DNA from 3 places in the Nonomuraea sp. NPDC004186 genome. Region 2 is predicted to be linked to each of the others. Evidence: riboswitches for the same ligand, from Rfam matches in the RefSeq annotation. Region 2 holds a riboswitch; each other region holds the start of a gene.
What was found. A riboswitch is a leader RNA that binds a small molecule or an ion and turns the genes downstream of it on or off. The one in region 2 is predicted to bind S-adenosylmethionine.
Positions count from the first base shown of each region.

Region 1: linked by a shared signal. The riboswitch ahead of thrC (threonine synthase) and the one ahead of ACWEPL_RS19050 (GNAT family N-acetyltransferase) in region 2 are both predicted to bind S-adenosylmethionine.
Region 3: linked by a shared signal. The riboswitch ahead of ACWEPL_RS47635 (ABC transporter substrate-binding protein) and the one ahead of ACWEPL_RS19050 (GNAT family N-acetyltransferase) in region 2 are both predicted to bind S-adenosylmethionine.

Region 1 is NZ_JBSGFQ010000128.1:28,607-31,847, forward strand. Features, by position in the region: gene ACWEPL_RS54925 (alpha,alpha-trehalose-phosphate synthase (UDP-forming)) at 1-1,120, opposite strand, end outside; gene ACWEPL_RS54930 (RNA polymerase sigma factor) at 1,152-1,706, shown strand; SAM riboswitch class I at 1,786-1,927, shown strand; gene thrC (threonine synthase) at 1,941-3,173, shown strand; gene ACWEPL_RS54940 (MoaD/ThiS family protein) at 3,198-3,241, shown strand, end outside.
Region 2 is NZ_JBSGFQ010000020.1:136,515-139,755, reverse strand. Features, by position in the region: gene ACWEPL_RS19060 (hypothetical protein) at 145-348, shown strand; gene ACWEPL_RS19055 (hypothetical protein) at 851-1,255, shown strand; gene ACWEPL_RS19050 (GNAT family N-acetyltransferase) at 1,430-2,059, opposite strand; SAM riboswitch class I at 2,067-2,167, opposite strand; gene ACWEPL_RS19045 (L,D-transpeptidase) at 2,252-3,241, opposite strand, start outside.
Region 3 is NZ_JBSGFQ010000091.1:7,042-10,282, reverse strand. Features, by position in the region: gene ACWEPL_RS47640 (ABC transporter ATP-binding protein) at 1-346, opposite strand, end outside; gene ACWEPL_RS47635 (ABC transporter substrate-binding protein) at 325-1,431, opposite strand; SAM riboswitch class IV at 1,486-1,606, opposite strand; gene ACWEPL_RS47630 (helix-turn-helix domain-containing protein) at 1,691-2,665, opposite strand; gene ACWEPL_RS47625 (MFS transporter) at 2,725-3,241, shown strand, end outside.

The DNA.
Region 1 (3,241 bases), on a different contig from region 2:
GGTACGCGGCCAGCGAACGCGGGTAGTCGTCGTTGACGTTGAGGATCAGGGGGTCCCAGTCCTCGGTGCCGTACTCGTCCTCGATCTCCTGCGCGCAGCGAAGCACCGACGCGGTGTATTCGCGGTATTCGGGCAGGTCGTGCCGGCTCGGGTAGGCGAACGCCAGGTGCACCACCTTGCCGTGCCACTCCGGGTGCGCGGCGAGGAACTCGCGGTAGGCCACCAGGCCGCGCACGATGTTCTTCGACAGCTCGGTGCGGTCGATGCGGACGATCAGCCGGCGGTCGCCCACCTGCTCCCTGAGCGCGGTCATGTGCGACTCGACGTCGGGCTCGACGGCGCGCTCCCACAGCGCGGCGCCGTCCACGCCGAGGCTGTGCACGCCGATGCGGGTGGTCCGGCCCTCGTGGGTGACGCTGCGGCCCACGCGGTCGACCTCCGCGCCCAGCAGCGCCTCGCAGCAGTCCATGAACGCCTGCGCCCACCTGTCGGCCAGGAACCCGGCGTGATCGGCCCCCAGGATGCCCTCCAGGACCTCTCCGACCACCTCGTCGGGCAGCAGCGAGAAGTATTCGGGGGGCGCCCACGGGGTGTGGCTGAAGTGGGCGATGCGCAGGTCCGGCCGCTCGGCGCGGAGCATCGCCGGGGTCAGCGTCAGGTGGTAGTCCTGCACCATGACGCGGGCGCCGTGGCCGGCCTCCTCGGCCAGCGCCAGCGCGAACGCGCCGTTGTAGTCGCGGTAGGACTCCCACTCGCGCTCGAACCTCGTGCCGAAGTTGGGTGAGTTGGGGATGTCGTAGAGCAGGTGGTTGACGAACCACAGGGTGGAGTTGGCCACGGCGTTGTAGGCGCGGTGGAAGGTGGCGGGCGGGATGTCGAGCATGCGCACCGGACCCGTGTCGTAGCCGGCGTGGTCGATCCGGCCGCCGGGCACCAGGCGCACGGCGCTGCGGTCGCCGTCGGACAGCGCCGCGCACACCCACAGCATGCCGTCCTTCCTGGCCACCTCGGACAGTGCCGAAACCAGGCCGCCGCCACCGCGTTTCATGGTCAGCTCGCCGTCGTCCGAGACGGTAAAGGAAACGGGTCCTCTGTTGGAGGCCACCAGGACGCTGTTCATCTACGCTCCCTTCGCCCATAGGATCCCAGCTATGGCGCTAGATGAGCTAACCGAGGAACTCGCCCGCTCGGCCGCAGGAGGAGATCATCGCGCACTTGGCGAGCTCCTGGCGCGGATCGAGCCCGATGTGATGCGACACTGCGCCCGGATCCTCCCCTATCACCAGGATGCCGAGGAAGCCTCGCAGGACACGTTGCTGGCCGTGGCGCGCAACATCGGCCGGTTCGAGGGCCGGGCGCGGTTCAGCACCTGGCTGCACATCGTGACGGCCAACTGCGCGCGCACCACGTACAGGTCGCTCAAACGCCGCGCGGCCGAGCAGACCTCGGACGAGCTGCCCACGCAGAAGCCCGACGTGGCGCGGGTGAGCGTGATCGCGGGCTCGCGCCTCGACCTGCTCGACGCCATGGAGGCGCTGGAGGCCGACAAGCCCGACCTGGCGCAGGCGCTGGTGCTGCGCGACATCGTCCAGCTCGACTACAACGAGGTGGCCGAGCAGCTCGGCATCCCCCTGGGCACCGCCAAGTCGCGCATTCACCAGGCGCGCAAATACGTGCAGGGAGTGCTGGGTGATGATTATCGCTGAGACGCCACGTCTCGCATCTTGAGACGGGTGGCCATTTGGGCCCCATGGACGGGTAGAGTCCTTTTCAACAACTGAATATTGCTCATCCAGAGGGGTGGAGGGACCGGCCCTGCGAAGCCCCGGCAACCCTCCCGGTTTGAGACTCGCGACAGGGCGAGGCCGACCGGGACAAGGTGCCAATTCCGGTCTGCGGTCAAGGTGGCCGCAGGCGAAGATGAGGGAAGGCCTCGCTTCATGTCGCTCGACTTTGGTCCTGCTGTCGGTCTGTCCTGCCGTGAGTGCGGCACGCGCTACCCGCTCGGTCCGAGCTTCGCGTGTCTGGAGTGTTTCGGGCCGCTCGAAGCGGCCTATTCCTTCGGTACCGTGACCCGCTCCGACATCGAGTCGGGCCCCGCCAACATCTGGCGTTACCGGTCGCTGCTCCCGGTTCCGGTTGACGTCGCCAGTAAGCCGAATATGAACCCCGGCTGGACCAAACTGGTCAAGGCCGGAAACCTCGGACGCGCACTCGGTCTCAAGAACCTGTACGTGAAGGACGACTCGGGCAACCCCACCCATTCCTTCAAGGACCGGGTCGTCGCCATCGCCGTCGAGGCGGCGCGTAACTTCGGCTTCCACACCCTTTCCTGCTCCTCCACGGGCAACCTCGCGGGCGCGGTCACCGCGGCGGCGGCGCGCGCCGGGCTCGAGGCGTGCGTGTTCATCCCGGCCAACCTCGAAGCGGCCAAGATCGCCATGGCTCGCGTGTTCGGCGGCAAGCTGATCGGGATCGACGGCACCTATGACGAGGTCAACCGGTTCTGCTCCGAGCTGATCGGCGACCCGCTGGGTGACAAGTGGGGGTTCGTCAACGTCAACCTGCGGCCCTACTACGCCGAGGGCTCCAAGACGCTCGCGTACGAGATCGCCGAGCAGCTCGGGTGGCGGTTGCCCGAGCAGATCGTCATCCCCATCGCCTCCGGCTCGCAGCTCACCAAGATCGACAAGGGCTTCCGCGAGCTGGTGCAGCTGGGGCTGGTCGAGGACACGCCGTACAAGATCTTCGGGGCGCAGGCGGCCGGGTGCTCGCCGGTCTCCACCGCGTACAAGGCGGGGCACGACGTCGTGCAGCCGGTCAAGCCCGACACCATCGCCAAGTCGCTGGCCATCGGCAACCCGGCCGACGGGCCGTACGTGCTCGACATCGCCCGGCGCACCGGCGGGGCCGTCGAGGACGTCACGGACGCCGAGATCGTGGCCGCGATCAAGCTCCTGGCCTCGACGGAGGGCGTCTTCGCCGAGACCGCGGGAGGGGTGACCGTGGGCGTGCTGAAGAAGCTCGCCGAGAGCGGGCGGCTCGACCCCGAGGCCGAGACCGTGGTCCTCAACACCGGCGACGGGCTCAAGACGCTCGACGCGATCAGCGACGACGCCCAGCCCACGGCCGTGATCCGGCCCTCCCTCGACGCGTTCCGCGCGACTGTCTGACAACCAGGAAAGGCGAGTTAAACCATGAGCGTTTCGGTGCGGATTCCCACCATTCTGCGCACCTACAC
Region 2 (3,241 bases):
ATCGGTTTTGCCGGTCGTCATCAGTAGGGAGACGAGTGGGTTGACCTCGCCCCGTATTTCTGGAAGGGCCCATGCATTGGATCTTTCCTGAGCGGTGATGCATGGACCATCATTCTGTAGCCTCACCCAACCGAAGGATGGTCGTTGAAGCGCAGCAGCGGAACTCGTCGTAGTGGTGCTCGTGGTCTCGTCCTTCTCGGCTGGTTGTTCCTCGTTGTGGCCGGCTGGGTCGTTCTCACCGGAACAGGGGGCGATGCGACCACGGCGGTGATCGCGCTGGTGGGCGTGGGGCTGGGGTTTCTCATCACAGCCGTCGTGCTGGCGATCGAGGACCTTAACCGGCACTGATCAGGGAGACCCCAGAGGGTGTCTTTCATCTGGAGGGTTGCTACGTGGGGGTGGCGCGCCCGGTGGTGGTCACACGGGTGTGGCCGAGGATTTCCTGAACGCCTTGCTCGATGAGGACGGCATTGTTGACTTGGGGTCCCGTACGTCGGCCTGCTTGAGGATGGACTTCCACCGCTTCCAGTCCTCCGTGTGCGCGATCGGGTCGCCAAGCTTCGTGGTGAAGGCCGGATCATGATCGGTCCACCTGTTCCTAGCCTTGAGCCGTCGTTCCGCGGTCTGGGCCTTCTTGCGCCCGTAGGAGGGCCAGGAGCGCGGCAGGCAGTGTCCCGGGCGATCGGGTCGGATGCTGTGTCGGTGTCAGCGGCTGTGTCAGCACGCCAACGGCCCGGTATCAGAGCGGTCGGCGACAGTGAATGCACAGAGCGCGAACCGGGGCACGCCCAGCTCGCCCCCGCCTCTCGTGGAAGCCCATTTCATAACAGAGCCAAGGGAGTACGCCACCATGTCCATCACCCTTTCCGACCAGGACAAGCTCACCCTGCGGACCGCTGCATGGGGCGCCGTCTCCCTGATGTCCGCCGCCGGAGCCGCCGGCTCGGCCCACAAGGTCGCCACCGAAGGCTCCATCGCCCTGACCTCCGCGACCGGCCTGGTCGGGCACGTGCTCACCAAGGCGCCCAAGGGCGTGAAGTACGGCAAGTCCGTCGCCGACCTCGCCGACCTGGTGCTGCCGGCGCTGACCGCGTCCATGAACCTGCTCAAGCAGCAGGATCCGGCCGAGGCCGACAACTTCCACAGCACCGTCAGCGTCGCCCTCGAAGCAGCCGCCCGTACCCACCAGGGTCGGCCCAGCCCTACCCTGGCCGAGATGACCCGCAAGATCACCGCAGCGCTCGACGCTGCTTGATGGGATGTCAACCTCGTGTCGCGGGGTCCACTCCGGATCCCGTGACAAGGCGGCGTGACGGGTCAGGCACGGGTCGAGTCCCGCCACCGGGCGGCCAAGTTGGTGGGCGCCGAACTTGCCGACAGGCCGTGTTCAGACGCTCAGGGGCGCCTCACCGCACCCAGCCGAAGCTTCTCAGAGGGCCGGCGAACGGGAGCTCACGGCGGTGAGACGGGCTTGCAGTGCCGGTTTGACGGTAGGCCAGTCTTCGGCGACCACTGCGAACATGGCCGAGTCACGGATCTTGCCCTCCTCGCCGCGCGCCCACGACATGGACCAGGCGCGCAGCACGCCCTCGAAGGGGATGCCGAGGCGTTCCAAGGCCTGGCGGCACCGGTGGTTGCGGGCGTCGGTCTTCAGGTCGACGCGGGCGACGCCGAGCACGTCGAACGCGTACGACAGCAGCAACAGCTTCGCCTCGGCATTGATCCCGGTGCCCTGCGCCGAGGCGGCCAGCCAGGTGAAGCCGATCTCGATCGCGCGCAGGTCCGGCCGGTCCGGCCACCTGCGGGGATCCCACAGGCCGGTGCAGCCCACCGCCTTGCCGTCGCTGAGCCGAACCTGCGCGAATGGGGTCAGCCCGTCGCGGACGAGCTGGGCCGCCAGGTAGTCCGGTATCTCGCGAGCGCGAGGCACCAGCGTGAAGTCGTAGGACGACCGATCCTCCTCGGCCGCCTCCGCGAGATCCGGCGCATGTCGCATCGCCAGCGGCTCCAACCGCACCAGATCCCCGGAAAGGACAGGAACATCAAGCCGCACGCTCATCAGCTCTCCCTCATCGTTCCTGGCATTGGCACCTTTCCCGCGGGTTTCCCGCCGGGGAGGTTGCCGGACCGTCACAGGGCCAGGTCCCTCAGATCCTCTGGATGAACTACCGAGTCGAGATCATGCCTGCACAGGCGGACACCGTCAATGCGCAAGCGGGTCCGCCCAATCAAACCGACGCGGTTTCTCCCATCAGGCGTTGATCGACTTGCCGAGGGCGCTGCTCGCGAGCCAGTCGTCCCATGACTTCGCCCACGGCGTCGGCCCGTTGCCGAACTCGAGCTTCCGCGACGTCCCCGTGACCTCGATGATGTCTCCCCGCTGCGTGAAGTTGTAGAACCAGCGGGCGTTGGCCATGCTGGCGTTCACGCAGCCATGGCTGACGTTGCTGTTGCCCTGCGCGCCGGTCGACCAGGGCGCGGCATGGAAGAACATGCCGCTGTAGGTCATCCTGACATTCCACTTGGTATGGGCGTAGTACTCGCCGGGCCTGCCGATGGTGGCCGAGTCCATGAGGGTCGACGCGGCCTTCTCCTGGGCGATCATGACACCGGACCAGCTCTCGTCGCCCTTCTTGCCCAGGCTGACCGGGATGGCCTTGACGACCTTGCCGTTCTCCCGCACGACCGCCCGGTGGGTGGTGTTGCGGATCTTGGTGATGTGCTCGTCGCCGACGGTGAACGTCAGGCTGCGGTCCCTGGTGCCCCACAGGTCCCGGCCCGCCCGCAGCCCGGCCAGGTGCGCGACCACCGTGACCTTCTCGCCGACCGGCCAGTACTCGCGCGGCCTGAACTGGACCTCGCGGTCGCTCACCCAGCTCCACGCGCCTTCGACCGGCTTCGACATCCGCACCTCCAGCGACCTCTCGACCGCGGCCCGGTCGCTCCTGGCGGTCACGGGGCGCGACAGCAGGAGCTGGACGGGCATGCCGACGCCGACCTTCTCGCCGTCCAGCGGGGACATGCCGCTCTCCAGCACCCGCTTCGGCTTGAGCGTGGTGAACGTGGCCCGCGCGGTGACGGGCTTGCCGTCCCTGCCGGTCGCCTGCGCGCTCACCGTGTACGCGGTCGAGGGCCGCAGCGGCCACGTGGGGTGCCACGTCCCGTCCGCGCCGAGGGTTCCGCGGACCTCATGCCCCTTGGCGTCGGCGACGGTCAGCTTGGTGACCTTGCCGTCGGTGGC
Region 3 (3,241 bases), on a different contig from region 2:
TGCGCACGCGCAGCCCGTACGCCACGTTGGCGGCCACGGTCATGTGCGGGAAGAGCGCGTAGTTCTGGAACACCATGCCCAGACCCCGCCGGTACGGGGGCCGCCGGGTCACGTCGGAGCCGTCGATCACGATCCGCCCGGCCGTGGGCTGGACGAACCCGGCGACGCAGTTGAGCAGCGTCGTCTTGCCGCAGCCGCTGGGCCCGAGGATCGACAGGAACTCGCCCTTGCGGATCGACAGCCGGTCCAGGTCGAGCACGCGCGCGCCGTCGTACCCGGCGGCGAGCCCCTCGATCTCGACGTGCCCGCCGCCTTCTTCCGGGGTCAGCCGAAGATCTGGTTCCACCGCTGCTGCCATTCGTTCAGCTTCGGGGTGGCGACCGCGTAGTCCACCCAGATGAACTTCTTGAAGACGTCGGGACCGTGCTTCACCTTCTGCTCGAACGGCTCGCTGTAGGAGATCGAGTCGTTGCCCGCGGCGTACCAGGTGCCCTCGGCGAACGGCTTCTGGTTCTGCGCGGCCGTCAGGTGGTCGAGGAACTTGTTCGCCAGGTCGCTCTTCTGCGTTCCCGCGGCGATGAAATACGAGGTCAGCGCGCCGACGGGGCCGGACTTGGGGTAGGTGAAGCCGATCGGGGAGCCGGCCTGGGCCATGGCGAAGGCGCGGCCGTCCCAGAAGGGCATGATCCAGGCGTCGCCGTTCTCGATGACGGTGGCGGCGTTGCCCGCGTTGGCGGGGAAGGAGGACACGCAGCCCTTCAGCGTCGCGAGCTTGTCGAACGCCTTGTCCACGGCGGCCGGATCGGACAGCGTGCCGCCCTGGGAGGTGACCAGGGCCGAGAAGAACTCCAGGCCGGGGTTGTAGGTGAGCGGCGGGAGGGCGACGTGGCCGCAGTACTGCTTGTCGAAGATGTCCGCCCAGTCCGCGGGCGGCGTCTTGATCTTGTCGGTGCGGTAGAGGAGACCGGTGGAGCCGGTGGTCAGCGGCACTCCGTACTGCTTGCCGTCGTACGCGGACTTGCCGGCGAGCACCGGGTCCAGCTCCTTGAAGTGCGCCAGCCCGTCGGTGGCCAGCGGCTGGAGCAGCCCGGCGGAGGCCGCGGGCAGCGACGCGTCCGGGGTGAACGCGATGACGTCGAACGGCGGGTTCTTGCCGCCGGCCGCGCGCAGCTTGGTGAGCCATTCGGCGTTCGCGCCGTAGACGAGGTTCACCTTGGCGCCGGTGTCGCGTTCGAACGGCTCCACGAACGACTTCTTGAACAGCTCTCCCCACGCGCCCGCGAACGCGGTCACCGTGAGCTCCTGCTTCGCCGCGCCGCCGGTGCCCGTGGAGCCGCCGGTGGAACCACCCGTGTCGACGCCGCCGCAGGCCGTGACCGCCAGCGCGACCACCATGCCCAGTCCCGCGAGGCGCGTGAATCCGCCCTTCATCTTTCCCTTTCCTTTTCGAGCAGCCGGCCAAGGGCACAGGGCAGCACGACTCGACATCCGCGCTTGCCGCCAGGAGCACCATTCGGCTCGACGACCGTGTCATCACCCGGGGCACCCCGCCGCGGTGGGAGGGTTGCCGTCCAGCAAGCCGGGGCTTCGCACTGGACTCGTGACATAAGCGACTGTATCAGTAGGATTTACCTGGATATGGCACAGGGTGATGGTTAGTGGCTTTTGTCTCTTTTGTGCGAGGGGGTGCTCAGCCGTTGACCAGGGCGTCGCCGAGGGGCGTGCGCGCGTACAGGACGCCGCGGCCGACGCGGGTGCCCGCGATCAGGCCCGTCCTGCGCAGCGCCGCCAGATGGCCGCCGGTGGTGCCCAGGCTCTGCCCGAGCAGGGCCGCGAGCTGGGTGGTGGTGGCGGGCTCGGCCAGCTCGGCGAGGATGCGGGCGCGGCTGCGGCCGATCAGGGCCGACAGGTCGGCGTCGGCCGCGGCGGGCACGGCCGCGGTGCCCCTCGCGGGGTAGATCATCGCGTACGGCCAGGCGTCCTCCAGATAGGCGCCGACGCCGGTCGTGAACGCCGACGGCAGGAAGAGCAGCCCCTTGCCGCCGAGCCGGCGCAGCCCGTGGAGGCTGGTCAGCTCGACCTCGATCTGCCCCCGGGGTCGCCAGTGGACCTGCGGGCTGAGGTCCTCCAGCGCCGCCGCCCAGCCGTAGGCCGCCAGCCGTCCCGCCCGATGGGCGACGTCGCGCTGCAGGATCGCGCGGAAGCGCGGCCAGTCGTGGGAGACGATCTCCGTCCAGAGCGCCTCGTACGCGTCGGCGAACCGCTCCACCACCCGCGCTCCCGCCAGCAGCTCCCTCACCCCGCCCGCCGCCGGCCGCCCGGCGAGCGCCCGGGCGATCTCCGCGTGCGCCTGCTCCATAGGCGTCCTGCGCATGGCGGCCAGCTCCGCCTCGAACGGCACGTCCACCGCCGTCGGCGGCGGGGCGATGAAGGCGACGTTCGTGCCGCGCCGGTTGCCGCTGATCGCGTCCGCGGCCCGCAGCACGGGGTGCGCGCGTTCGAGCTCGCGGTACGTGCCCCGCCACCGAGCGGCCCACCGGCCGTGCACGCCCGCCTCCAGCCGGCCCGCCAGCACCCACTGCGCGTGCATGGTCTCGATCAGCGGCGAGATCGCGAACCTGGTGGCCACCAGGTCCTGCGGGGTGACCTCGATTCTTACGGGCACCTTTCGGTTATATCCGAAAGAGTCGCCGGCTCGCCGGTCCGGTCCGCACCATCGTGGACGTGAATGGGGCGACGTTCGGCGAGGTGTTCGCCGTCAAGGAGTTCCGGGTCCTGTTCGGCAGCTTCGCGCTGCTGGTCGGCGGGGACTCGATCAAGATGCTGGCCCTGTCCGTGCTGGTCTATGCGCGGACCGGCTCGGCCGGCCTGTCGGCCGCCGCGTACATGGCCGGCTGGCTGCCGTTCATCGTGGGCGGGCTGTTGCTGCTCTCGCTGGCCGACCGGTTGCCGCCGCGGGCGCTGATGGTGACCGGCGAGGTGGTCAGGGCGGTGACGTGTCTGCTGCTGGCCTTCGCGGAGCTGCCGGTCTGGGCGATGCTGGCGCTGGTGCTGGTCACTGGGCTGTTCACGCCGGTCTTCTTCGCCGCGCGGGCGGCGATGCTGCCCGACGTGCTGCCCGGCGACGCGTTCGTGCTCGGTCGGTCGGTCCTGAACGTGGCCTCCGCGAGCGCGCAGATCGCCGGGCTGGCGGCCGGGGGCGCGTTCCTGGCCATCGCCGGGCCCTCGGGGGCGCTGGCCA